DNA from 2 places in the Pseudoflavonifractor hominis genome. Region 1 is predicted to be linked to the other one. Evidence: a T-box and tRNA genes for the amino acid it is inferred to sense, from the RefSeq annotation. Region 1 holds a T-box; the other holds one or more tRNA genes.
What was found. A T-box is a leader RNA that pairs with one kind of tRNA and senses whether it is charged. The one in region 1 lies ahead of H8S34_RS04990 (glycine--tRNA ligase), so its partner is inferred to be a tRNA-Gly.

Region 1 (12,070 bases):
GCGGGCAGGGTCTTGTGGGCCGAGACCACCGCCACGTCAGCCGCGGCCAGGCTCCGGTCCTCCAGAAAGGGCAGATGGGCCCCGTGGGCCCCGTCTACCAGGAGCAGCACCCCGTGGGCATGGCAGACCCGGGCCAGGGCGGGCAGATCGGAGCACACCCCGTAGTAGGTGGGGGAGGTGACGCACACGGCCCGGACAGCGGGGTTGGCCTCCAGGGCCTCCTCCAGGTCCCGGGGAGAGATGGGGCCGGTGACCTCGCCCTCCCGGAGCCAGGGGCGGAAGAGGTAGTGGGGGTGGAGATCCAACAGGGCCATGGCGTTGAAGGCCGAGCGGTGACAGCCCCGGTCCACCAGGACCTGGTCCCCCGGGCGGCAGGCCAGGGTAAAGGCCGAGAGGACGCCCTGGGTGGAGCCGCCGGTGAGGAAAAGACAGTGTGCGCTGCCAAAGGTGCGGGCCCAGAGGGCCTCGGCGGCCTCGATGGGACCGCCGGACTCAAAGAGGTTGCCGGTGGGGGGGAGCTCGGTCACATCCAGGGCCGCGGCGGGGGAGAGCTCCGGCAGGGGGAGAAAGTGGCCCTTGTGGCCGGGCATGTGCATTCGCAGGGGGCGCTGTCCGGCAAAGCGGCGCAGGGCATCGCAGAGGGGCGTCTGGTTCATGGGGGGGACCTCCTGTGAGAAAAATGGCATTTGATATGGTTATAGCACAGCCCTTCCCAAAAGAAAAGAAAGTTTTCCACATTTGCATGTGGAAAACTTGGGGGAAAAGTGTAAAACTAATGTTCCATTGAAAAAGAGAAAAAGGGAGCACTCCAAATGGAGTGCTCCCAAAGTGTAAAATTAGTCGGCCAGAGCGGCGGTGATGATGGCCATGGAGTAGACCTCCTGGGCGTTGCAGCCGCGGGAGAGGTCGTTGATGGGGGCGTTCAGACCCAGCAGGATGGGGCCGTAGGCGTCGAAGCTGCCCAGACGCTGGGCAATCTTGTAGCCGATGTTGCCGGCGTTGATGTCGGGGAAGATGAAGGTGTTGGCGTGACCGGCCACCTTGGAGTCCTTGCACTTGGTGCGGGCCACGTTGGGGGACACGGCGGCGTCGAACTGGATTTCGCCTTCCACGGGCAGATCGGGAGCGGCAGCGCGGATCTTGGCGGTGGCGTTGCGGACCTTGTCCACGTCTTCGCCGGCGCCGGAGCCCAGGGTGGAGTAGGACAGCATGGCGACCTGGGGATCCACGCCGAAGATCTTGCCGCACTGAGCGGCCTCCAGGGCGATCTCCACCAGATCATCCTCGGTGGGCTTGATGTTGATGGCGCAGTCGCCCATCACCAGGACCTCGTTGCCGCCGGTAGCGGAGGGACGGACCATGATGAAGCAGGAGGAGACGATCTTGTTGCCCGGCTTGGTCTTGATGAGCTGCAGGGCGGGACGCACGGTGTCGGCGGTGGAGTAGGTGGCGCCGCCCAGCAGAGCGTCGGCCTCGCCCATCTTCACCAGCATGGTGCCGAAGTAGTTGCCCTTCTTCAGGTAGCCGCGGACCTGCTCCTCGGTCATCTTGCCCTTGCGCAGCTCCACCATCTTCTGGACCATCTCCTCCATGCGGGGATAGGTCTCGGGATCCACGATCTCGGCGCCGCGGATGTTGAAGCCGGCCTCTTCAGCGGCAGCGCGGACCTCATCGGGGTTGCCCACCAGCACGGGGGTCAGCCAGGTACCGGCCAGCAGACGGGCGCTGGCCTCCAGGATGCGGGGATCGGTACCCTCGGTAAAGACGATCTTCTTGGGGTTTGCTTTCAGCTTTGCGATTAGCTTGCCAAACATTGTCGTAACGCCTCCATAAAGTTGGTTCATAGGGGTTTAAATATGGTGTTACCTATTATACACCATTTTCAGGAATCTTCACAATGGACAAAAACGAAAAAATCCAAGAAAATACCCCTTTACTTTTTGTATTTACTACGCTATACTATACACGCTGTTTTTTGGATTTCTCCGGTAAAACCTGCTGTGCAGGAGTGGAAGATCCTCTTTTTTGGTTACTTTTTTGCGATTTTGAGAGGGGTATCGACTATGCATTCGGATTTTTCCCGCTGCCTTTCCCTGCTGCGTCAGGAGAAGGGGATCTCCCAGCGCGCCGCGGCCAAGGATCTGGGGATCAGCCAGGCCCTGCTGTCCCACTATGAGAACGGCGTGCGGGAGCCGGGACTTGCCTTTGTGACGCGGGCCTGTGACTACTACAACGTGTCGGCGGATTTTCTGCTGGGCCGCACCCTGACCAAAAACGGTGCCACCATCGTCTCGCCCGACGAGCTGTATGACTATTCTACCGAGAAGGACAATGTGCTCCACGGGAGCATCGTGGCCACCCTGAACAAGAAGCTGCTGGTCAACTCCATCAGCGTCCTCTTTGACCTGCTGGGTAAGACGGGCTGCAAGGGGGCGGTCAAGGCCGCGGCGGAGTATCTCTCCACCGCCATTTATACCCTCTTCCGCCATCTCTACCGGGCACCCGGCACCCAGAATGAGGACTTTTTTGCCGTGCCTCCGCTGTCCTTTACCGCGGGCGTGGCCCAGAGCGATCTCATCTACGCCCAGTGTGCCTATGTGGAGTCTCTGGAGGAGCACCGCAGGGAGAAGGGCGAGTTCCCCAGCATGAACCACGACGCCCTGATGGAGAACTATCCGGGCACCTACCAGTCTCTGCTCCAGATCATCCACAATACGGGCGGGCGGATTACCGCTTGCGTCCAGGAGCGGAAAACGATAAAATAAGGGTCATAAAATACCGCATCGGCCTCCGGAACGTGTCCGGAAGGCCGGTGTTTTCTCTCCAAAACGGCGGAACATCCGGCCGTGGCGGGATACACGCCGCCGGAGCCCAAAGGCCCCGCGCGGACATTTAGACGGAGGTTTCTGTATATGCGCGACCAGAGCAAGATCCGCAATTTCAGTATCATCGCCCATATCGACCACGGGAAATCCACCCTCTCCGACCGGCTCATCGAGAAGTGCGACGCCGTCTCCCAGCGGGAGATGGAGAGCCAGCTGCTGGATAACATGGATCTGGAGCGGGAGCGTGGCATCACCATCAAGGCCCGGGCGGTCAAGCTCAATTACAAGGCCCAGGATGGGGAGGAATATGAGCTCAATCTCATCGACACTCCCGGCCACGTGGACTTCAACTATGAGGTCTCCCGCTCGCTGGCGGCCTGTGAGGGCGCCATCCTGGTGGTGGACGCCGCCCAGGGAATCGAGGCTCAGACCCTGGCCAACACCTATCTGGCCCTGGAGCACGACCTGGAGATCCGCCCGGTGGTGAACAAGATCGATCTGCCCGCCGCCGACCCCCAGAAGGTCAAGCACGAGATCGAGGACGTCATCGGCCTGCCCGCCATGGACGCACCCGAGATCTCGGCCAAGGTGGGACTCAACATCGACGCAGTGCTGGAGGACATCGTCCACAACATCCCCGCCCCCAAGGGCGATCCGGATGCCCCCCTCAAGGCTCTGATCTTTGACAGCCAGTATGACGCCTATCGGGGAGTCATCGTCTATTTCCGGGTCATGGAGGGCACCATCCGCACCGGGATGAAGGTCAAGATGATGGCCTCTGGTGCCTCCTACGAGGTCATCGAGTGCGGCTGCCTGCGTCCCCTGGGGCTGGAGCCCACCGACAGCCTGTCGGCCGGCGAAGTGGGCTATTTCACCGCCTCCATCAAGAACGTGAAGGACACCCGGGTGGGCGACACCATCACCGGCGTGGAGCATCCCGCCGCCGAGCCCCTGCCCGGATACCGGCCCGCCCAGGCCATGGTGTACTGCGGCGTGTATACCGAGGACGGCTCCAAGTACCCCGATCTGCGGGACGCGCTGGAAAAGCTCCAGCTCAACGACGCATCCCTCTCCTTTGAGCCGGAATCCTCCGCCGCCCTGGGCTTCGGCTTCCGCTGCGGCTTTTTGGGCATGCTCCATATGGAGATCATCCAGGAGCGGCTGGAGCGGGAGTTCGACCTGGATCTGGTGACCACTCTGCCCTCGGTCATCTACGAGATCACCAAGACCGACGGCACCGTGGTACAGGTGGACAATCCCCACAACTACCCGGACCCCGCCCACATTGAGGAGGCGCGGGAGCCCTTTGCCAAGGTTTCCATCATCGCGCCCCCCGACTACGTGGGAAATATCATGCCCATGTGCCAGGAGCGCCGGGCGGAGTTCAAGGACATGCAGTATCTGGACACCAATCTGGTAGAGCTCCACTACTCCATGCCCCTCAACGAGATCATCTATGATTTCTTTGACGCCCTGAAGGCCAACACCAAGGGCTATGCCTCTCTGGACTATGAGGTAGAGGGCTACCGGCCCAGCGAGCTGGTCAAGGTGGATATGCTCCTCAACGGCGAGCAGGTGGACGCCCTCTCCTTCATCGCGCATAAGGAGAAGGCCTACAAGCGTGCCCGCCGCATCTGCGAGAAGCTCAAGGACAACATCCCCCGTCAGCTCTTTGAGGTGCCGGTCCAGGCTGCCATCGGCGGCAAGGTCATCGCCCGTGAGACCGTCCGGGCCATGCGCAAGGACGTGCTGGCCAAGTGCTACGGCGGCGACATCACCCGAAAGAAAAAGCTGCTGGAAAAGCAGAAAGAGGGCAAGAAGAAGATGCGCTCTCTGGGGTCGGTGCAGCTACCCACCGAGGCCTTTATGGCTGTGCTCAAGCTGGACGAGGAATAAGAAGATTGGGAGCCGCCCTGATGGGCGGCTCTCTTTTTGGTTTCCGGGGCTGGTATAGAGAACGCCTATTTGGAGGGAACCGCCTGCCCGGCGGGGGCACCGCTTTCTTTTCCGTAAGAAAGCGGTGGGAAAGAACGGGCCGGGGGAGGTATCCCCCGGCGCCCCCTCCAAGTACGCCCCAACGGGCTGGGCTCAAGTCGCTGCAATTGCAAAAGTGCGGTGGGCCAAAGGCAATGGCGGTTGCCTATGAGGTACTTGGTGAGCCTGGTGGTGTTTTAAGCTGCTCTCTCCCGACGGCAGTCGAAGTCGGGAGTACGCACTTCTGCGGACGCTGGTCTGCCGTCTCCGCCGGGGGTGCACGGAGGGGGAATCATCCCTGTTCCCCCTCCGGCGTTTTCTTTCTCCCCTCTTTCTTTTCGAAAAGAAAGAGGGGTTTCCGCCGAACAGGCGGCCCGCGTGGCAGCAAAAGAAAAGATTCCCCCTCGTGAAAGATTTCCCGGTCCTGAATCGTATTCCAGGTGAAAGCGCTTTTGAAACGGAAGAAAAGGATGTGAGGCATACGAGACCGACGTTGAGCCGCCAGGAGGCGGAGCGGCTGGTGGAGACCTATTCCGATCTGGTCTTGCGGCTGAGCTATACCTATCTCAAGAGCCGGGAGGACGCGAAAGACATCTGTCAGACGGTCTTTCTCAAGCTGCTAGAGAAGCCACGGGCCTTTGACTCGCCGGAGCATGAGAAGGCATGGATCATCCGCACGGCGGCAAATGCCTGTAAGGATATGCTGAAGAGTCACTGGCACAGGACCAGGGCCGATCTCCAGGAGGCCGACGGGATGGCCTGTCCCCAGGCCGAGGAGGGAAGCCTTTTGGCGGCGGTGGAGCTCCTTCCGCCCAAATACCGGGCCGTCATTTATCTCTATTACTACGAGGGCTATACCGCCAAGGAGATCGCACAGATGCTGGGGGAACACCCGGCGACCGTATCCACCCAGCTCAGCCGGGGCCGCTCCCGGCTGCGCACACTGCTGGAACAGGAGGGTTTGGCATGAAAACCTATCATCAGTCCATGGATGAACTGCATTTTACCCCCGAGGAAAAAGAGGCCATGACAGAGCGTCTCCTGAAGGCGTCCCAGGCACCGGTACATCGGGTGCGCCCGCTTCGGCGGATGGCCGCGGTGGGCGTGGCTGCCGCGCTGGTGCTGACTGTTGGGGTGGGAGCCGCGGCCACCGGCGTGCTCAAAAGCGCGGGCGAGGCCTTTTCCGAGGTCTTCGGCGGCGCTCCCGCACAGACGGAGATCATCGACCGGATCGGCCGTCCCGTGGGCGCCAGCGACATGGCGGACGGCGTGGTCATCACGGCCGACGCCATTGTGGGCGACCGGTACAGCTACGCCATCGTCTATACCATTGCCCGGGAGGACGGGAAGCCTCTGGCCGAGGATTTGACCCCCAATGACTTCGGCTATCTCCCTCTCCGGTTTGAAAGCGCCGATGTGGACGTGGGACAGCAGGGCGGAAGCCACGGCGCCTCCTACTTCTTTGACGCCGACCCGGAGGACAATGCGGTGCAGTATGTGGACCTGCGCACCGGGGATACCCCGCTGACACCGGGAACGGCCCGGGCCTCCTTCCGGAACCTGTCGGTCTATACCGACAATGACTATACCAAGAGTACCCCGGTGGCCCAGGGAAAGTGGAAGATGCGCTTTGCCTTCCAGTTTGAGGATACCTCGGTGAGTCTTCCGGCTGGACAGTCCTTCCTGCTCAATGGGATGGAGGCCACGCTGGACTCGGTGGTCCTCTCTCCGCTCTCCTTCCAGGTGAGCTACACCGTGCAGCAGGAGGTACAGTGGGACAACGCCGGAGGGAATGGCCAACAGAGCGCCCACGACCGGGAGGAGTCCCTGCGCTATCTGGAGTCCCTCCCCGTGGTACTGACCAAGCGGGACGGCACCACCATAGACCTCACCTCCAGCGGCGGGAGCATCTCCCCCCAGGGAGGTAAGACGGTGTGCCAGAAGAGCGATATTTTCTCCTCCGTCCTTTCGCTGGAGGAGATCGAGAGCATCACGGTGGCCGATCTGACCTTCCCCCTCGCGCAGGGAGAATGACCCCGAAAAAATGTCCCCCGGACAGACCGTTTTCCGTCTGCCCGGGGGACGTTCTTTATTCCCGGATGACAATGCCCAGCCGCCGGGCCAGCTCTCCGGCCTGCCAGCGGTCCACGATGACGCCCCGGAGCTCCTCTCCGGCGTCCGAGAGGATCAGCCCCTCCAGGCGGCAGGTGGTGAGATCCACCCCCGCCAGCGGGGTGTGAAAGAAGCGCACCCCGGTGAGGTTGCATTCCGAGTATGCCACACCCTTCCACACACAGGAGGCCATGGAGGCCTGAGAGAGGTCACAGCCGCTCCACAGTCCCCCCTTCACCCGCTGGGCGGTAAAGTTGGCATAGGAGAGCTTGCAGCCCCGGAAGGACACATGCTGGAGCCCGCACTGCTGGAAGGCGGTCCCCAGGGCCCGGCAGTCCTCCAGTGCCACCCGGCACCAGATCCCGTCGGCAAAGGTGCTGCCCGAGAGGTCGCAGTCCTGAAAGACCACGTCAGTCATCTCCCAGTGGGAACAGTCGCACTCCAGAAACCGGCAGCCCTGAAAGCGCACCCCCTCCAGGGTCAGACCGGAGAGGTCGGCCCCGGTGAGAAGGGCGTGCTCCACCAGAAGACCGGAGAGGGGCTCCTGCGTTTCCACGCTGTGGGCAGCCTGTATGGAGAAATCAGGGGCGGGAGAGAGGTTTTGCGGGAGGGATGGGGACAAGAGTTTCATGGGACGACCTCCGAAGAAGGTATGGGGTAAATTATTTGCGGCGTCTGCGCCGCCGCCAGACCAGAAAGACGATTAGGGCAAGCAGGAGGACCAGGGGTACCAGGAGGAGACGGAAGAAGGCCAGGGTATAGGTGGTGATCCCCAGGGAGGAGGTTACCCGGTCGGAGAGGGAGAGCTGGGGCGCGGAGTAGAGGGTAAAGGAGAGGTCCTCTTCGGGCAGACCCTGGGTATGGGCGGTGTAGGAGCCGTCTGGCTGCTCCTCCAGAGGAAGGGAGGAGTGGATGACATAGGGATAGCCGCTTTCCCCGGCGTCCACTGTGAGATCCAGGGTACCGAAGTCCGCCCAGTGCCGGGCGGGCGAGAGAAGATAGGTAAAGGTGTGCTGCCAGTCGGCGGTACCCTTCCGCACGCCGTCGCTCCGGGTGGTGTAGGTCACGGCCACCTCCACGGTGCTCTCCGGAGGAAAGTCTACCGTGTAGAGGAACTGAAGGGGCAGGGCGGAGGGATCGGAATTTTCGATCCATTCAGCCAGAAGGATGGGATTGTTTTCCCAGGATTCCCACAACTCCTCCAGCTGGCGGTATTTGAGGGCCTGGATGGAATCCATATGCCCGGCAAAGCGGGTCCCATACCGTTCCTCCAGATAGGACTGAAAAACGGTGCGGAAGGGCAGCTCCTCCGTGGTCACGGTATAATTGCCCGAGACGGTATAGTCCGGCGCTCCATTCAGACCGAAGACCAGGACAGTGGCCTTCTCACTGGTACCCAGGGTCACGGAGCCGTCCTCCTCCCCGGAATAGGAGTGGATGCCGTCATAGGTCACCCACATACGCCCGCCGGAGGCAGGGAGAGTGAGGGTGTTGTCGCTTCCGTCCTGGGTGGGCGTGAGGATAAAGGTGCAAAGCGTACCGGTCTGGTCCGGGTCAAAGGTCTGAGGCTGATAGTCGGGGGATACGCCGTCCCAGATCAGCTGAAAGGGGAGGGCGCGTCCGTCGGCGGTGATGGACACGCTGGCGGGGTCAAAATCCCACACGGACTCCTCCAGGGAAAAGGCCATCTGGACTGCCCGGCCCTCCTCCGTGGGATTCTCCATCTGATAGCGGGCGGTGACCTGGGCCTCCAGTGAGTAGGAGTCCCCCTGGTCGATCTGAAAGGCGAGATCCTCATGGGTGACCGAAATGGGACAGTTCTCCTCCACGGAGAGCACCTCTGAGCCGGGAGAGCCCTCCCAGCGGGTGGGAGCCGAGTTGGCCTGGGCCGGCAGGAGCAGAACCGGCACAAGCAGAGCGCAAGAGAGCAGTCGTTTCATAAGAGCCTCCTTTCCTGAGATGGATCCTTACAGGTGCATCATATCATGGATTGGAGGAGAGAACCAGAACAAAAGGGTAACAAAAGTGCGCCCGACGAATAGGTGGCCGGATTTCAAAAGCAAAATAAGCCCCCCGCAGATCTCTGCGGGGGGCCGCTCAAAGCTTCTTAAAACGCCATCTTCTCAGCCAGATAGGCCTTCAGCTCGGAGATGGGCATACGCACCTGCTCCATGGTGTCGCGGTCGCGGACGGTGACGCAGTGGTCAGCCTCCTCGGTGTCGGTGCCCACGGTCTGGAAGTCCACGGTGACACAGAAGGGAGTGCCGATCTCGTCCTGACGGCGGTAGCGCTTGCCGATGGAGCCGGCCTCGTCGTAGTCCACCATAAAGTCCTTGGCCAGCATGTCGCGGATCTCCATGGCCTTGTCGCCCAGCTTCTTGGACAGGGGGAGCACCGCGCACTTGAAGGGGGCCAGAGCGGGATGGAGGCGCAGGACGGTGCGCACATCGTTCTTCGCGGCGTCCACCACCTCTTCGTCGTAGGCGTCGATGAGGAAGGCCAGGGTCACGCGATCGGCGCCCAGGGAGGGCTCGATGACGTAGGGGATATAGTGCTCGTTCTTCTCCTGGTCGAAGTAGGTCATATCCTTGCCGGAGGTGTTCTGATGCTGGGTCAGGTCGAAGTTGGTGCGGCTGGCCACGCCCCACAGCTCGCCCCAGCCGAAGGGGAAGACGAACTCGAAGTCGGTGGTGGCGTTGGAGTAGTGGGAGAGCTCCTCCGGGTCATGGTCGCGCAGGCGCAGGTTCTCGTCCTTCATGCCCAGGTCCAGCAGCCACTGGTGGCAGAACTGCTTCCAGTAGTTGAACCACTCCAGCTCGGTGCCGGGCTGGCAGAAGAACTCCAGCTCCATCTGCTCGAACTCACGGGTGCGGAAGGTGAAGTTGCCCGGGGTGATCTCGTTGCGGAAGGACTTGCCCACCTGGCACACGCCGAAGGGCAGCTTCTTACGGGTGGTGCGCTGGACGTTCTGGAAGTTGACAAAGATGCCCTGGGCGGTCTCGGGACGGAGATAGACGGTGTTCTTGGCATCCTCGGTGACGCCCTGGAAGGTCTTGAACATCAGGTTGAACTGGCGGATGTCGGTCCAGTTATGCTTGCCGCAGGAGGGGCAGGGGATCTGGTGCTCATCCACAAAGGCCTTCATCTCGGCCTGGGAGAGGGCGTCCACCGGCTTGGGCAGGGTGAAGTCGTGCTCGGCGCACCAGTCCTCGATGACCTTGTCGGCGCGGAAGCGCTCCTTGCACTCCTTACAGTCCATCAGAGGATCGGAGAAGCCGCCCACATGGCCGGAGGCCACCCACACCTGGGGATTCATCAGGATGGCGGCATCCAGGCCCACGTTGTAGTGGTTTTCCTGGACAAACTTTTTCCACCAGGCCTTCTTCACGTTGTTCTTGAGCTCTACGCCCAGAGGGCCGTAGTCCCAGGTGTTGGCCAGGCCGCCGTAGATCTCACTGCCGGCAAAGACAAAGCCGCGGCCCTTACACAGGGCGACGATTTTTTCCATGGTCTTTTCGGTGTTCTTCATACAGATCAAACTCCTTCGCTTGTTGTTTTTAGGGAAAGAAAGGGGGACCCCGACGGCACGGTTTGAAGGGAAGCGGCGGATGAAAAAACGCCCTGAGCCGATTTCGGCTCAGGGCGAACAAAGTCCGTGTTTCCACCTGAATTCGAAGCGGCAAACCGCTCCGCACTCAAACCCAATAACGGCGGGGGACCGGCGGCGCCTACTGGGGAATTTTCCCGTTGGGGCCGCGGCTCGCGGGTGCCTTCCGCACAGCCCTTCGGAAGCCTCGCACCAGACGGCTTCTCTCTTGGGCCGGGACCATGCGTACTCTTCCCGGTCAATGCCTTGCTCGATGTTGGGGACATTCTACCACCTTTTTTTCAGGCCGTCAAGCCGGAAAACGGGGCTGTTTTTGGAGAAATGGGGATTAACTGAGCAAGAGCTCGGCATCCTCCAGGGTGAGATGGGGCTGGAGGGCCAGGGTGATGGCATATCCCAGCACCTTGGAGAGATCGGCCATCTGGGCGTCGATGTCCTTGGGGGTGACGATGAGCCCATCCCCGGCGCCCATAAGGGTCTCCGGATCCAGATCGGCGCCCCCAGCCTCGGAGAGCACGTCGGCGGCCAGGGTGGCGGCATCCACCACGGTGGGCACGCCCACCGCCAGTACAGGCACCCCCAGCGTGGAGCGGTCCAGGGCGTGCCGGTGATTGCCCACCCCGGAACCGGGGGAGATACCGGTGTCGGAAAGCTGAACGGTCCGGCACACCCGCTTCAGGCTCCGGGAGGCGAGTGCGTCCACCGCGATGATGCAGGAGGGGCGGATGCGCTCGGCCACCGCCCGGGCCAGCTCACCGCTCTCCACGCCGGTAGTGCCCAGCACGCCGGCCGCCAGGGCGGCCACCGGGCGGAAGGCGGCAAAGTGCTCCGGCGCGCCCGAGACCAGATGGCGGGTGACCAGGGTGTGCTCCACCGTTTTGGGGCCGATGGCATCGGGGGTGATGGCCCGGTTGCCCAGTCCCACCACCAGCACCGGCACTTGAGCGGGCAGGGAGCCCAGCAGGGCAGTCAGTTCCGCCGCGATGGCCCGCACCGCCCGGGGAAGGGCCTCCGGCTCCCGCCGCTCCAGGCCGGAGAGCTCCAGAGTCACATATTGCCCCTCGGGCTTGCCCAGGGCCCGGGCCCCTTGATGGTCCAGGATCTCCACCCGGGTGACCGGGTAGCCCTCCCGGGTGTCGTCCCGGGCCCTCACGCCCGGAAGCGCAGTCTCCCGGGCGGCGCTCTCTTTCCAGAGGTCGTGGGCCTCCACGGCCAGGTCGGTCCGTCGCTGTAACATATGCCTTCCCCCTATATCTGGTGTTTTATCCCTATTCCGTTCCCAATAAAACCGGAAAGGGGACTACGACCTAAAATTTTCCGAAAAAAATTCAATTTACTAGTTGCATTTTTCCCAATTGCCTGCTAAAATATAAATCTGCACGGGTGAACTGTGCGAATCGTCATCGGAGGAGGTGTTTGGTTTGCCGAATATCAAGTCTGCCAAGAAGCGTGTCCTGGTGAACAAGACCAAGGCCATGCAGAACAAGACCGCTAAGTCCGCGCTGAAGACCGACATCAAGAAGTTTGAGGCCGCGGTGGCCGAAGGCAACCG
Region 2 (12,070 bases), on a different contig from region 1:
GCTATGACTGCAACAGCCCCCAGCGTATCTGTAAGGCCCTCACCGTGCTCTGGCGCAAGCCCAATGCCATTTCCTACGCCGAAGTGATTTTGGTGGGCGAATCTCTGGGCTATTGATCCATTTCCCCGGCCGGGAGAAAGGAGACCCGCTGTGAAAAACCGTCTTGTCCTCTCCGTCCTGCTTCTGGCGGGCCTGGTCCCTCTGAGCGGCTGTTCCTCCATGTTGGAGCGCAGCTATCTGGTGGTCTCCCCCCATGCGGAACATCCGGTCACCGCGGACGACTCCAACGTCCTCCAGGCCGAGACCTATCAGGATCTGGTCAACGATGTGCTCTATTTTGTCAATCAGGGCATGGAGACCGGGGTCATCCGTCTGACCAACTACCCCCGCGATGTGGAGACCGATCTCAACAACGCCTGCCTGGAGGTGGCCAAGGACGCGCCCCTGGGTGCCTATGCGGTGGACTACATCGAGCATGACTGCACGCGGGTGGTCAAGTACTATGAATCTACCATCCACATTACTTACCGCCGCACACTGGAGCAGATCCAGAGCATCAAAAACGTGACCGGCAGCAGCGCCATCCGCCAAGTCCTTTTGGAGCAGCTCTCTCTTTTCTCCCCCGAGGTGGTCCTCCAAGTGGCCTACTTTACGGAGGATGAGGCCCATATCTCCCATCTGATCCAGCAGGCCTACTATGACGCCCCGGCGGTGGCCTTTGGAATGCCCGAGTATACCGTGACCCTCTATCCCCAGGAAAGCAGTCAGGAGCGTATTGTGGAGATCCTCCTCACCTATCCCGCCCCGGTGGAGGAGCTGCGCCAGAAGAGCCAAAGCCTCCTCCGGCAGGCTGATCTGCTGGCTGACACGCTGGGAGAGCTCTCGGGCGCACAGGGCGGCCGCGCCGTCCACGTTCTGCTTCGCCAGCAAGTGACGGATGCCCCGGCGGGCACCGCCTCCACCGCCTATGACGCTCTTGTGGAGCACCAGGCCGATAGTGAGGGGATGGCCCTGGCCTTCCAGCTGCTGTGCGACCGGACCGGACTGGAGAGCCGGGTGGTACAGGGTGTGAAGGACGGCGCCCCACACTTCTGGAATGTATTGACGCTCTCTCCCGGTCAGTATGCCCATGTGGACGCCTCCGGTGAGGAGGTACTGCTTCTCTCGGATGCCGCATTGGAGGCACTGGGGTACACCTGGGACCGGAACGAAATCCCCCCTTGTCTCTGATCTGCATAAAAACGAAAAAAAGGCTTGACTTTTTCCCTCCCTGCGGCTATAATATCATTTGTCGCTTGCAGGTGTAGCTCATCTGGTAGAGCGCCACCTTGCCAAGGTGGAGGTAGCGAGTTCGAGCCTCGTCACCTGCTCCAAAATCCCTCTCCATTTGGAGAGGGATTTTTCTTTTACTTTTTGAAAAATAAAAATTTATGCTTGACAAAACCACTCTCTTCCCCTATAATATCATTTGTCTCTCGCAGGTGTAGCTCATCTGGTAGAGCGCCACCTTGCCAAGGTGGAGGTAGCGAGTTCGAGCCTCGTCACCTGCTCCAAAATCCCTCTCCATCTGGAGAGGGATTTTTCTTTATCTCCCATCCATCAAGGAGGTTTTTTACGATGGTAACCATGGCACAGCGCATCGAGTCCCTCCGCACCGAGGCCAATCTGAGCCGCCCCGCGCTGGCGGCCGCCCTGGGCTTCCCCAAGGGCTCCATTGAAAAGTTTGAGACCGGCCGTCAGACTCCCTCCAAAGAACAGCAGGAGAAGCTGGCTGCCCATTTCGGCGTCTCCCTCTTCTATCTCCGGGGGGAGAGCGGTGACCGCACCCGCCAGGAGGACTGGATGTCCGGCGTCAGCCTGAACGATGACGAGCCCGGCTTTACCCCTACCCCGGCCCCCAAGCCCAAGCGTCTCAAGCAGGAGGAGCCCCAGGGCGCCATGCTGGATGCCGTGCTGGCCAGCAAGCCGGTGCAGGAGCTGCTGCGAAAGATTGTATTGGATACCCTTCGCTCCCCCGAGGGGCAGGACCTCATCCGCAAGGCCCTGCAAAAATAAGCTGTCCCCGAGATCAAACAGGGCGTGTGCCGCAGAAGGGATTCTGCGGCACACGCCCCTCTTGTTTAAAACCCGTTGAGCGGGATGGAGCCGTCGTCCCCCGCCTTTTCAATGGAGCGGATGACGACGTCATAGCCATAGTCGTCACTGACCTGGATGTGGACCCGCTCTCCTACCTTTTTGCCCAGGATGGCCCGGCCCACCGGGGACTCCTTGCTGATCAGTCCGTGAAGCGCATCCTGCCGCATGGTGGTGACAATCTGGTAGGATTCCGTCTCATCATCCTCCTCCACATAGACGGTTACCTTGTCGTAGAGACCCACGGCGTCCTCCCCCGCCCGATCTGTGATGACCACCGCTGTGCGGATCATATTCTCCAGAAAGCGGATGCGGCTCTCGTTCCGATTTTTTTCCTGCTTGGCCGCCTTATATTCAAAGTTCTCACTCAGGTCGCCGAAGGCGCGGGCCTCCTTTACCGCCTCCAACAGCTTGGGGCGGAGTTCGATGCGGCGATAATCCAGCTCTTCCCGCATCATCTGTATGTCCTTTTTCGTCAGCTCGTTGTGCATGATCGATCTCCTGTTCGCATTTTATGGAAAAAGGCCGCCCCTGCGGGCGGCCTCAGACTGCATAATCTCAGTCATCCCAGTCGGCGTAATCATCAAACTCAGAGTGGCAGCAGCAGGGCTTCTTCGCCTCCAGCTTCTCACCGATTCCAGCAAAAAAGGCGGCGATCTTATCCCAATATGCAATGATGCAGCAGACACTGGCCGCGACCGTCAGAGAGAGAGCCACAATTTTCAGCACAAAACGGGCGATTTTCATATCCCGTCCCCTCCTTACTCAAATGATAGCTCTAGTTTACACGCTTTTCGGGCAAATTACAATCATTATCTGAAACTTTTTCCCTTGTAGTTTGGTCGGAAATAGAATATAATAGAGAAACCAATGAACCGAAATCAGGCGCATACGCGTTTTAGGCTCGGATAGAAAGGAAGGTCCTTTATGAAGCTGCAGACCGAAAAGGGCGAGATCCGCATCAGCAGTGAGGTATTCACCAACATCACCGGTGCGGCCGCCACCAATTGCTACGGCGTGAAGGGCATGGCCATCCGCTCCAAGACCGACGGTCTGGTGCACCTTTTGCGCCGGGAGTCCATGTCCAAGGGCGTAAAAGTCACATACAACGACGACTCCACTGTCTCCATTGAACTGCACATCATTGTGGACAACGGGGTCAACCTCATGGCGGTCAGCCGCTCCATCATGAGTGAGGTCCGCTATATCGTCAGCCGCACTACCGGCGTGGAAGTCAAGAGCGTGGATGTCTGCATCGACTCCATGGTCATCGGCTGATCGGCCTTATGCATCGAAAGGAAGGAACACCGACATGAGAGATACCATCGACGGGGCGCTGCTGGCCCGTATGCTCATTCATGCTGCCGCCGCTATCAACAGCCAGAAGCAGCACATCAATGAACTCAACGTCTTCCCGGTGCCCGATGGAGACACCGGCACCAATATGAGCCTGACCATCGGCACGGCGGCCACCGAGCTGAAAAAGAAGCCGGCCGGCACTGTGGGTGAGGTGGCCTCCACCAACGCCTCCGCCCTGCTGCGGGGCGCCCGTGGCAACTCAGGCGTTATTCTCTCCCTGCTCTTCCGCGGCTTTGCCAAGGCTGTCAAGGAAAAGGAGACCATCGACGGCCGGGATCTGGCCATTGCGCTGGACTTCGGCGTGGCCGCCGCCTATAAGGCGGTCATGAAGCCCGCCGAGGGCACCATCCTCACGGTCTCCCGTCTCTCCGCTGCCCAGGCGGCCGCTACCGCCCGGGAGGATGCCACCCCCGAGGTGGTGCTGGAGGCCGCCATTCGGGAAGGTCATGTGGCTCTGGACGACACCATCAACCAAAACCCCGTCCTGAAAAAGGCCGGCGTCGTGGATGCCGGCGGCAAGGGTTTTCTGGTCATCCTCCAGGGCATGCTGGATGAGCTGCGGGGCCTCCCCATGCCCGAGACCGAGGACGAGGGCACCGTCAAAGAGAAGGCCGATTTCGCCGCGCTCAGCGAAGAGGAGATTACCTTTGCCTTTGATACCGTCTTTATCGTCCGTAAGACCAACCGCCACGTGGATCTGACCCCCTATCAGGCCTACCTCAACAGCATCGGTGACAGTCTGGTCATCGGTGAGGACGATGATGCCTTCAAGGTCCACGTCCATACCAACACCCCCGGCGACGCCCTGAACGAGGCCCAGAAGTACGGCGTGCTGGAGCTGGCCAAGATTGAGAACATGCGCACCCAGGCCGAGGATTTGGCCGCCGGCAAGCATGTCCAGAGCACCGACGATCTGGACGCGGTGGAGGCCGAGCTGGAGCAGGGTTGCTCTTCCGCCCCCGCCAAGGCCGCCCCTGAGAAGAAGTATGGCGTGGTGGCCGTGTGCGCCGGCGAGGGACTGGCCGCCGTCTTTGCCGATCTGGGCGCGGACGGCATCATCTCGGGCGGTCAGACCATGAACCCCTCCACCGATGACATCATGCGGGAGATCGACAAGACCCCTGCCGAGATCGTCTTCGTTCTGCCCAACAACGGCAACATCATCATGGCTGCCCAGCAGTGTATCCCCCTGGCCGAGGACAAAAAGGTGGTGGTCCTCCCCACTAAGACAGTGCCCCAGGGCATCTCTGCCCTGCTCTCCATGGACCCGGACGCCGGCGAAGAGGAGAACATCGCCGCCATGACCGAGGCCTTTGGCCGCGTGGCCACCAGCGAGATCACCTATGCCGCCCGGGATTCGGATTTTGACGGCTTTGCCATCAAGCAGGGCGACTATCTGGCCCTGGCAGAGCATCAGCTCTTCGGCACCGACCGGAATCTGGACGCCCTGCTGGAGCGTCTGGCCCAGGCGGAGCCCCAGCAGAACGCGGAATTTATCAGCATCTTCTATGGCTCTGATGTGACCGAGGAGGATGCCCAGCGTGCGCTCTCCATCTTCCAATCGGCCTGTCCCAACGCCGAGGTCAACCTGCTCTCCGGCGGTCAGCCCGTCTACTACTATATGATCTCTGCGGAATAACTCCATACAGAACATGACAAAGGCCCCGGACATCCATCAGGATGTCCGGGGCCTTTTCTTTACAGTACCTTGGAGAGAAATTCGATGGTGCGGGCTTCCTTAGGGTTGGCAAAGAACTCCTGCGGCGTGTTCTGCTCCAGGATGTTGCCGCCATCCATGAAGAGCACCCGGGAGGCCACCTCGCGGGCAAAGCCCATCTCATGGGTGACCACCACCATGGTCATACCCTCGTTAGCCAATTCCTTCATGACGTCCAGCACCTCACCCACCATCTCGGGGTCCAGGGCGGAGGTGGGCTCGTCAAAGAGCATCACCTTGGGCTTCATGGCCAGCGCCCGCACGATGGCGATACGCTGCTTCTGACCGCCGGAGAGCTGGTTGGGATAGGCTTCTGCCTTATCCTTCAGTCCTACCCGATCCAGGAGCTTGAGGGCGGTCTCATCGGCCTCCTCCTGGCCCATACGCTTGGTCTGGACCGGTGCCAGGGTGATATTTTTCCGAATGGTCATATTGGGGAAGAGATTGAAATGCTGGAAGACCATGCCCATCTGCCGGCGGATGGCGTTGATGTCGGTCTTGGGATCGTTGATGACCGTCCCCTCAAAGGAGATGGTGCCCTCAGTGGGCGTCTCCAGCAGGTTGAGGCAGCGCAGGAAGGTGGATTTACCCGAGCCGGAGGGCCCGATAATGACCACCTTTTCGCCGGGATAGATGTGCTCATTGATGTTCTTGAGCACGTGGGTGTGTCCAAAAGACTTGGACAGATTCTTAACGTCGATCACTGGCGCACAGCCTCCTTTCCATAGCAGCGAAAATGACGGCAAGGACCTTGGTGATGCAGAAGTAGGCCACCGCAATGATAAATAGCGGGCCAAAGGCGTCATAGGTCATGCTCTGTACCGAGGAGTAGACCTTGGTCAGGTCCACCAGGGCGATATAGCCTACCACGGCGGTCTCCTTCACCAGGACGATGAATTCGCTGGTATAGGTGGGCAGGCAGTTCTTGAGGGCCTGGGGGAAGATGATGTGCCACATGGTCTGCGCCTGGGTCAGTCCCAGGGAGCGCCCGGCCTCCATCTGCCCCTTCTCCACGGCGTTGATGCCCGAGCGGTAGATCTCCGCCATATAGGCCGAGGAGTTCAGACCAAAGGCAATGATGGCCACCACCATCTTGTTGTCTGTCACATCCAGCAGGATGACATTGTACATGATGAGCAGCTGCACCACCACGGGGATCCCCCGGATGATGTCGATGTAGGCCTTGGCAGGCCCCCGCAGCACCGCGTGCTTGGAGAGCTTCATGAGACACAGCACCATGCCCAGCACCGTACTGATGAGAATCGCGCCCAGGGTGATGCCCAGTGTGACGCCCATGCCGTCCAGGTAGAGCTTCCAGCGGTCCTCAAAGAGGAATGCCTGGTAGAGCTTGTCCCCGAAATCCGCAAACCAATTCAGGATATCCATGGGGATACCGCCTCCTTTTTCTCTGTTTTGGAAAGATTCAAAAGCGCAGGAGAGCCTGCGCCAATCCGAGCGGCGCAGGCTTCCCTGATTCAGACTGTGTTCTTACTTGGCCACCACGATGGACTGGACCGCCTCATAGTAGCCGTTGGTGAAGTTGGCGTTTTCCTCACGCTCGGGATTCTTGGTGAGGCCGGCGGCGATGAAGTCGATCCGGCCGGACTGGAGGGCGGGGATCAGGGCGTCAAAGTCCATGTTCTCCACGGTCACCTCATAGCCCATCTCGGCGCACAGGTACTTCACATAATCCACATCAAAGCCAGTGGGCTGGCCGTCGCTGGTCAGGTACTCAAAGGGCTCAAACTCACAGTTGGTGCCCATCACCAGAGTGCCCTTGGGATTCTCCACAGGGGCGAGCTCAGGCAGGGTGGCGTCCTCCTCCTTGGAGATGTACTTAGCCACCAGGGCGTCAAAGGTACCATTCTCCTTCAGAGTCTCCATAGCGGCGTTGAACTCCTCAGCCAGAGCCGCGCCCTCCTCATTCTTCTGGGTGGCGATGGCGTAGGTCTCGCTCTCCTCCGAGGCGGGGAAGTCCAGCAGCTGCAGCTTGTCGGGGTTGGCGTTCACCAGAGACTGGGCAGGATTGGTGTCGATGATGATGCAGTCCACCCGGCCGTTGATGAGCTCCATCGCGCAGGCGGTGGCAGCCTTGAAGGCGCTGACCTCGGCACCCTCGATCTCCTTGGCAATATCGTTGCCGGTGGTGCCCTCCTGCACAGCGATCTTCTTACCCTTCAGATCCTCCACAGAGGTCCAGGTGTTTCCGGTCTCCTCGGTGGGCGCAGGGCTGGCGGCGCCAGGATTGGCGCTGGGGGTGCTGGAAGTGCTGCCGCAGCCGGCCAGCAGGCTCAGAGAGAGCGCCGCGGCCATACCAAGAGCAAAGAACTTTTTCATATTCATCTTCTCCTTCATGAGCAACTCGCGGCCAGTCTTTCCCGTGCCGGCCGGTGTTGGATTGATATGCTATGATTATACACCATATTCATGAAAATGCAAGTCTTTTTTGCATATTTATGAATATGACCAAGTCTGCTTTCTTCCCGCCCGTTCTCTTGTGCATCGTGTCGACAATCAGACCGTATTCTGGATATGTATGACATTTTCTAGCAGAAAACGGCGAAGCCACTGGCCTCGCCGTTTTCATTCTTATGCAGGTTTTATACAGCCCTCAGGTCTTACTTGGAGGTCACGTGGGTGAACACGAAGAAGCCCAGGGGGGTGTAGTACATGCCGTTGAGATCGCTGTTGATCATGTAGGGCTGGGTGTAGAAGTACAGGGGAGCGATGGCGCAATCCTGCTCCATCAGCATATCCTCAGCCTGATGCATGAGCTCCATACGGCCCGCGGCATCGGAGTCGCTCAGAACCTCGGTCATGATCTTGTCATACTCGGGGTTGGAGTAGTGAGCGTTGTTGTTGCCGTTGCCGGTCATGAACATATCCAGGAAGGACACGGGATCGTTGTAGTCGCTGATCCAGCCGTCGCGGCAGATGTTGTAGTTACCCTCGCTGCGGGTGGACAGGAACACGTTCCAGTCCTGGTTGTTCAGGGTCACGTCCACGTTGAGGACATCCTTCCACATGGACTGGAGGGCCTCAGCGATGGCGCTGTGCTTGTCGTCGGTGTTGTAGAGGTAGGTGACAGCGGGGAAGCCGGCGCCGTCGGGATAGCCAGCCTCAGCCAGCAGCTGGCGAGCCTTCTCGCAGTTGGCCTCGTAGTCCTCCTCGGCAACGCTCCAGTAGGTGCCGCCGGTGGTGCGGAAGTCATCGCCGTCGGGGCCAGCAGCGTCATACACGCCGTAGGGCACCCAGCCGTCGGCGGGGATCTCGCCCACCTGGCTCACGTTCTCCACGATGTAGTTGCGGTTAATGGCCAGGTTGAAGGCCTGACGCACGCGGGGATCGTCGAAGGGAGCCTTGGAGTTGTTGAAGTCCACGTAGTAGGTGCCCAGGTAGTCACCGGCGATCAGGGAGCCGTTGGCCAGCAGGGTGGCGGTCTCGTCCACGGGGACGTTGTTGACGAAGTCCAGCTCGCCATTGTTGAAGGCAGTCAGCATGGCGCGGGTGTCGTCCATCAGCTTGAAGGTCAGCTTGCTCACGGTCACGCTGGCAGCGTCATAGTAGTTCTCGTTGGGAACCATGACGATCTCAGCGTTGTGAGACCAAGACTCCAGCTTCATGGGGCCGTTGGAGATGTAGGTAGCGGGATCCTGAGTCCAGTTGGCGTTGCCCTCTACCACGTCCTGACGCAGAGGCATGGTGCAGGGGAAGGCGCAGATCTCCTTGAAGTAGGGGCAGTTGTAGGTCAGGTTGACCACGAAGGTGTGCTCGTCGGGAGCAGAGACGCCCAGCTCGGAGGGATCCTTCTCACCGTTGCGGATCTCCACAGCGTTGACCACCATGTCGATGATGTAGTTGTAGGGAGCAGCCAGCTCGGGGTTGACCAGGCGCTGCCAGGCATACACGAAGTCGTTGGCGGTCACAGCCTGACCGTCGGACCACTTGGCGTCCTCACGCAGCTTGAAGGTCCAGGTGTAGGTGCCGTCGGCATTCTCGACCACCTCGGGCTCCTCCGCGGCCATGCCCAGGTCCAGAACGGCGGTGGCGCCGCCGTCGGGGTTGTTGCCCTCGGCGCTGTCCACCCACTTGTACAGGTTCTCAAACAGGTGATGGGCCATGATGCCGCCGTCCACGGTACGGTTCAGAGCAGGGTCCATGGTCTCGGGCTCACTGGCCACACAGACGCTCATGCTGACGCCTTCGGCAGCGGGAGCGCCGCTGTTCTCAGGAGCAGTGGTCCCGGTGGGAGCCGTCTCAGTGCCGCCGCATCCGGCCAGTAGGGAGGCGGTCATGGCGACCGACAGGCCCAGAGCCAGAAGTTTCGTCTTCTTCATTGCGAAAACCTCCAAAGTTTTTTTGTATCCTCTCGCCTTTCCAGCGTGATACACGGTCATCTTCTGTCCTGTTCAGCCGGACAGATGTTCTTCCACAAAAGCGTTTCGGTGGAATCCGAGGCTGATTATACCACGGTGCATTACTCTTGTAAAGTAAAATGTTTCAAAATTGTTAACCCGTAATAGGAAGGAAAGGCGAAGAAAACTCGGGTTTTCTTCGCCTTTCCGCGCGGATTCTGCATTTAAATACAATGACACTCCATTGGATGCAACAAAATTCTCTGCAAAATAGTCACATATCCAACAGTGCTTATCCCCGTTTTCCCACGGCAGATACGTCCAATCTACGCGGACAGGAAAATTACTTGTTCAGCAGATGGCAGGCGGCCCAGTGACCGGGCTCCACCTCCCGGAAAACCGGGGCGGCCTCGCTGCACTCCTTGGTAGCATAGGGGCAGCGGGTATGGAACCGGCAGCCCGTCGGGGGATTCATGGGAGAGGGAATGTCACCCTCCAGGACGATGCGCTGGCGCTGGCGGCTGACCTCGGGGTCGGGAACCGGCACAGCGGAGAGCAGGGTCTTGGTATAGGGGTGGAGGGGGTGCTTGTTGAGCTCATAGCTCTCCGCCAGCTCCACCAGGGAACCCAGATACATTACGCCGATGCGGCTGGAGATGTGGCGCACCACGGAGAGATCGTGGGCAATGAAGAGATAGGTCAGCCCCATCTCGTTCTGCATATCCTCCAGCATGTTGACCACCTGGGACTGGATGGACACGTCCAGTGCGGAGATGGGCTCGTCACAGACGATGAACTCGGGCTTCACCGCCAGGGCGCGGGCGATGCCCACGCGCTGCTGCTGGCCGCCGGAGAACTCATGGGGATAGCGGTTGGCGTGTTCGGTGTTCAGTCCGACCATGCCCAGCAGTTCCTTGATGCGATCGGTGCGCTCGGCCTTGCTGGCGTAGAGCTTGTGGATATCCAGCGCCTCGCCGATGATCTCACCCACCGTCATGCGGGGGTCCAGAGAGGCAGAGGGATCCTGGAAGATGATCTGCATCTTCCGGCGGTAGGGCAGCATATTCACCATCTTGGGCTTGGCCACCTTAACCCGGGTGGCGTGGCCCTGGGCGTCCTTCTGCCAGGGATCGGCGCCCTCAAAAATGGTCTCGCCGTCATAGACGATCTTGCCGGAGGTGGGCTCATGGAGCTGCAAAATGGTGCGGCCCAGCGTGGTCTTACCACAGCCGGACTCGCCCACCAGGCCCAGGGTCTCACCCTTCCGGATGAAGAGGGACACGTTTTCCACCGCCTGCACGCCGGGCCCCTTGGTTCCCTTGACGGGGAAGTATTTCTTCAGGTTCTGGACTTCCAGCAGAATTTTATCCTCAGCCATTCTGCGCGCCCTCCTCTCTCTGCTTCTTCAGCTCATCCTGCACCCGCAGCCAGCAGGCGGCGCGGTGGCCCTCACCCAGTTCCACATAGGGGGGCATCTTCTGCAGGCAGATCTTCATGCAGTGCTCGCAGCGGGGCGCAAAGGGACAGCCCTCGGGCGGGTTGAGCATATCCACAGGGGTACCCTCAATGGGGATCAGGCGCTCGTGGCTCTCCGCGTCCACACGGGGCATCGAGCGCAGCAGTCCCATGGTATAGGGGTGACCGGTGCGGTAGAAAATATCGTCTACCTTGCCCTGCTCCACGATCTTTCCGGCGTACATGACCGAGACCTTGTCGCAGATCTCCGCCACCACACCCAGGTTATGGGTGATGAAGATAATACCCATCTGGGTCTTCTTCTGCAGGTCCTTCATGAGCTCCAGGATCTGGGCCTGAATGGTCACGTCCAGAGCGGTGGTGGGCTCATCGGCAATGAGCAGCTTGGGATGGCAGATCAGGCCCATGGCGATCATCACGCGCTGGCGCATGCCGCCGGAAAACTCATGGGGATACTGCTTCATCCGCTTTTCCACGTTGTTGATTCCCACCAGCTCCAGCATCTCCATGGCGCGCTTTTCCGCGTCGGCCTTGGAGATCTTCTTGTCGTGGGCCTTGAGGGCCTCCACCAGCTGGTTGCCCACGGTGTAGACCGGGTTGAGGCAGGTCATGGGGTTCTGGAAGATCATGGCCACTTCGCTGCCCCGGAACTGGGTCATCTGATCCTTGTTGAAGGCAAGGACGTCCCGGCCCTCAAAATGGATGGAGCCGCCCACCACTTTGCCGGGGGACTGGAGCAGGCCGATGATGGAGTAGGCCTCCTGGCTCTTGCCGGAGCCAGACTCGCCCACGATGCCCATGACCTCGCCGTAGTTGAGCTCATAGCTGATCCCGCCCACGGCCTTGACTTCGCCGGCGGGGGTAAAGAAGGAGACCCGCAGGTCCTTCACTTCCAGCAGCTTCTCGCCGCTGGCCGGTGCTTCGGTGTGGAGCTGCCCGTCCCGGCGCTCCTCGTTCTCTTTGTTCCGATCCATGCTCGCTCCTCCTCTCTTACTTCTTCAGGCGCGGATCCAGCGCGTCGCGCAGGCCG

Region 2: it has a tRNA-Gly gene. The T-box ahead of H8S34_RS04990 (glycine--tRNA ligase) is inferred to sense a tRNA for this amino acid. The anticodon was not compared.

What each region holds. Positions count from the first base shown of each region.
Region 1 covers NZ_JACOPR010000002.1:452,436-464,505, forward strand. The annotation lists gene H8S34_RS04950 (aminotransferase class I/II-fold pyridoxal phosphate-dependent enzyme) at 1-656, opposite strand, end outside; gene pta (phosphate acetyltransferase) at 837-1,814, opposite strand; gene H8S34_RS04960 (helix-turn-helix domain-containing protein) at 2,064-2,765, shown strand; gene lepA (translation elongation factor 4) at 2,913-4,721, shown strand; gene H8S34_RS04970 (RNA polymerase sigma factor) at 5,293-5,769, shown strand; gene H8S34_RS04975 (DUF4179 domain-containing protein) at 5,766-6,833, shown strand; gene H8S34_RS04980 (pentapeptide repeat-containing protein) at 6,889-7,542, opposite strand; gene H8S34_RS04985 (hypothetical protein) at 7,574-8,851, opposite strand; gene H8S34_RS04990 (glycine--tRNA ligase) at 9,019-10,440, opposite strand; T-box leader at 10,547-10,769, opposite strand; gene gpr (GPR endopeptidase) at 10,847-11,755, opposite strand; gene rpsT (30S ribosomal protein S20) at 11,940-12,070, shown strand, end outside.
Region 2 covers NZ_JACOPR010000011.1:27,032-39,101, forward strand. The annotation lists gene H8S34_RS13795 (lactate utilization protein) at 1-116, shown strand, start outside; gene H8S34_RS13800 (hypothetical protein) at 151-1,230, shown strand; tRNA gene H8S34_RS13805 (tRNA-Gly) at 1,298-1,373, shown strand; tRNA gene H8S34_RS13810 (tRNA-Gly) at 1,478-1,553, shown strand; gene H8S34_RS13815 (helix-turn-helix domain-containing protein) at 1,618-2,055, shown strand; gene H8S34_RS13820 (GreA/GreB family elongation factor) at 2,121-2,624, opposite strand; gene H8S34_RS13825 (hypothetical protein) at 2,692-2,880, opposite strand; gene H8S34_RS13830 (Asp23/Gls24 family envelope stress response protein) at 3,061-3,411, shown strand; gene H8S34_RS13835 (DAK2 domain-containing protein) at 3,446-5,131, shown strand; gene H8S34_RS13840 (amino acid ABC transporter ATP-binding protein) at 5,191-5,913, opposite strand; gene H8S34_RS13845 (amino acid ABC transporter permease) at 5,900-6,595, opposite strand; gene H8S34_RS13850 (transporter substrate-binding domain-containing protein) at 6,698-7,546, opposite strand; gene H8S34_RS13855 (peptide ABC transporter substrate-binding protein) at 7,828-9,546, opposite strand; gene H8S34_RS13860 (ABC transporter ATP-binding protein) at 9,908-10,942, opposite strand; gene H8S34_RS13865 (ABC transporter ATP-binding protein) at 10,935-12,014, opposite strand; gene H8S34_RS13870 (ABC transporter permease) at 12,031-12,070, opposite strand, start outside.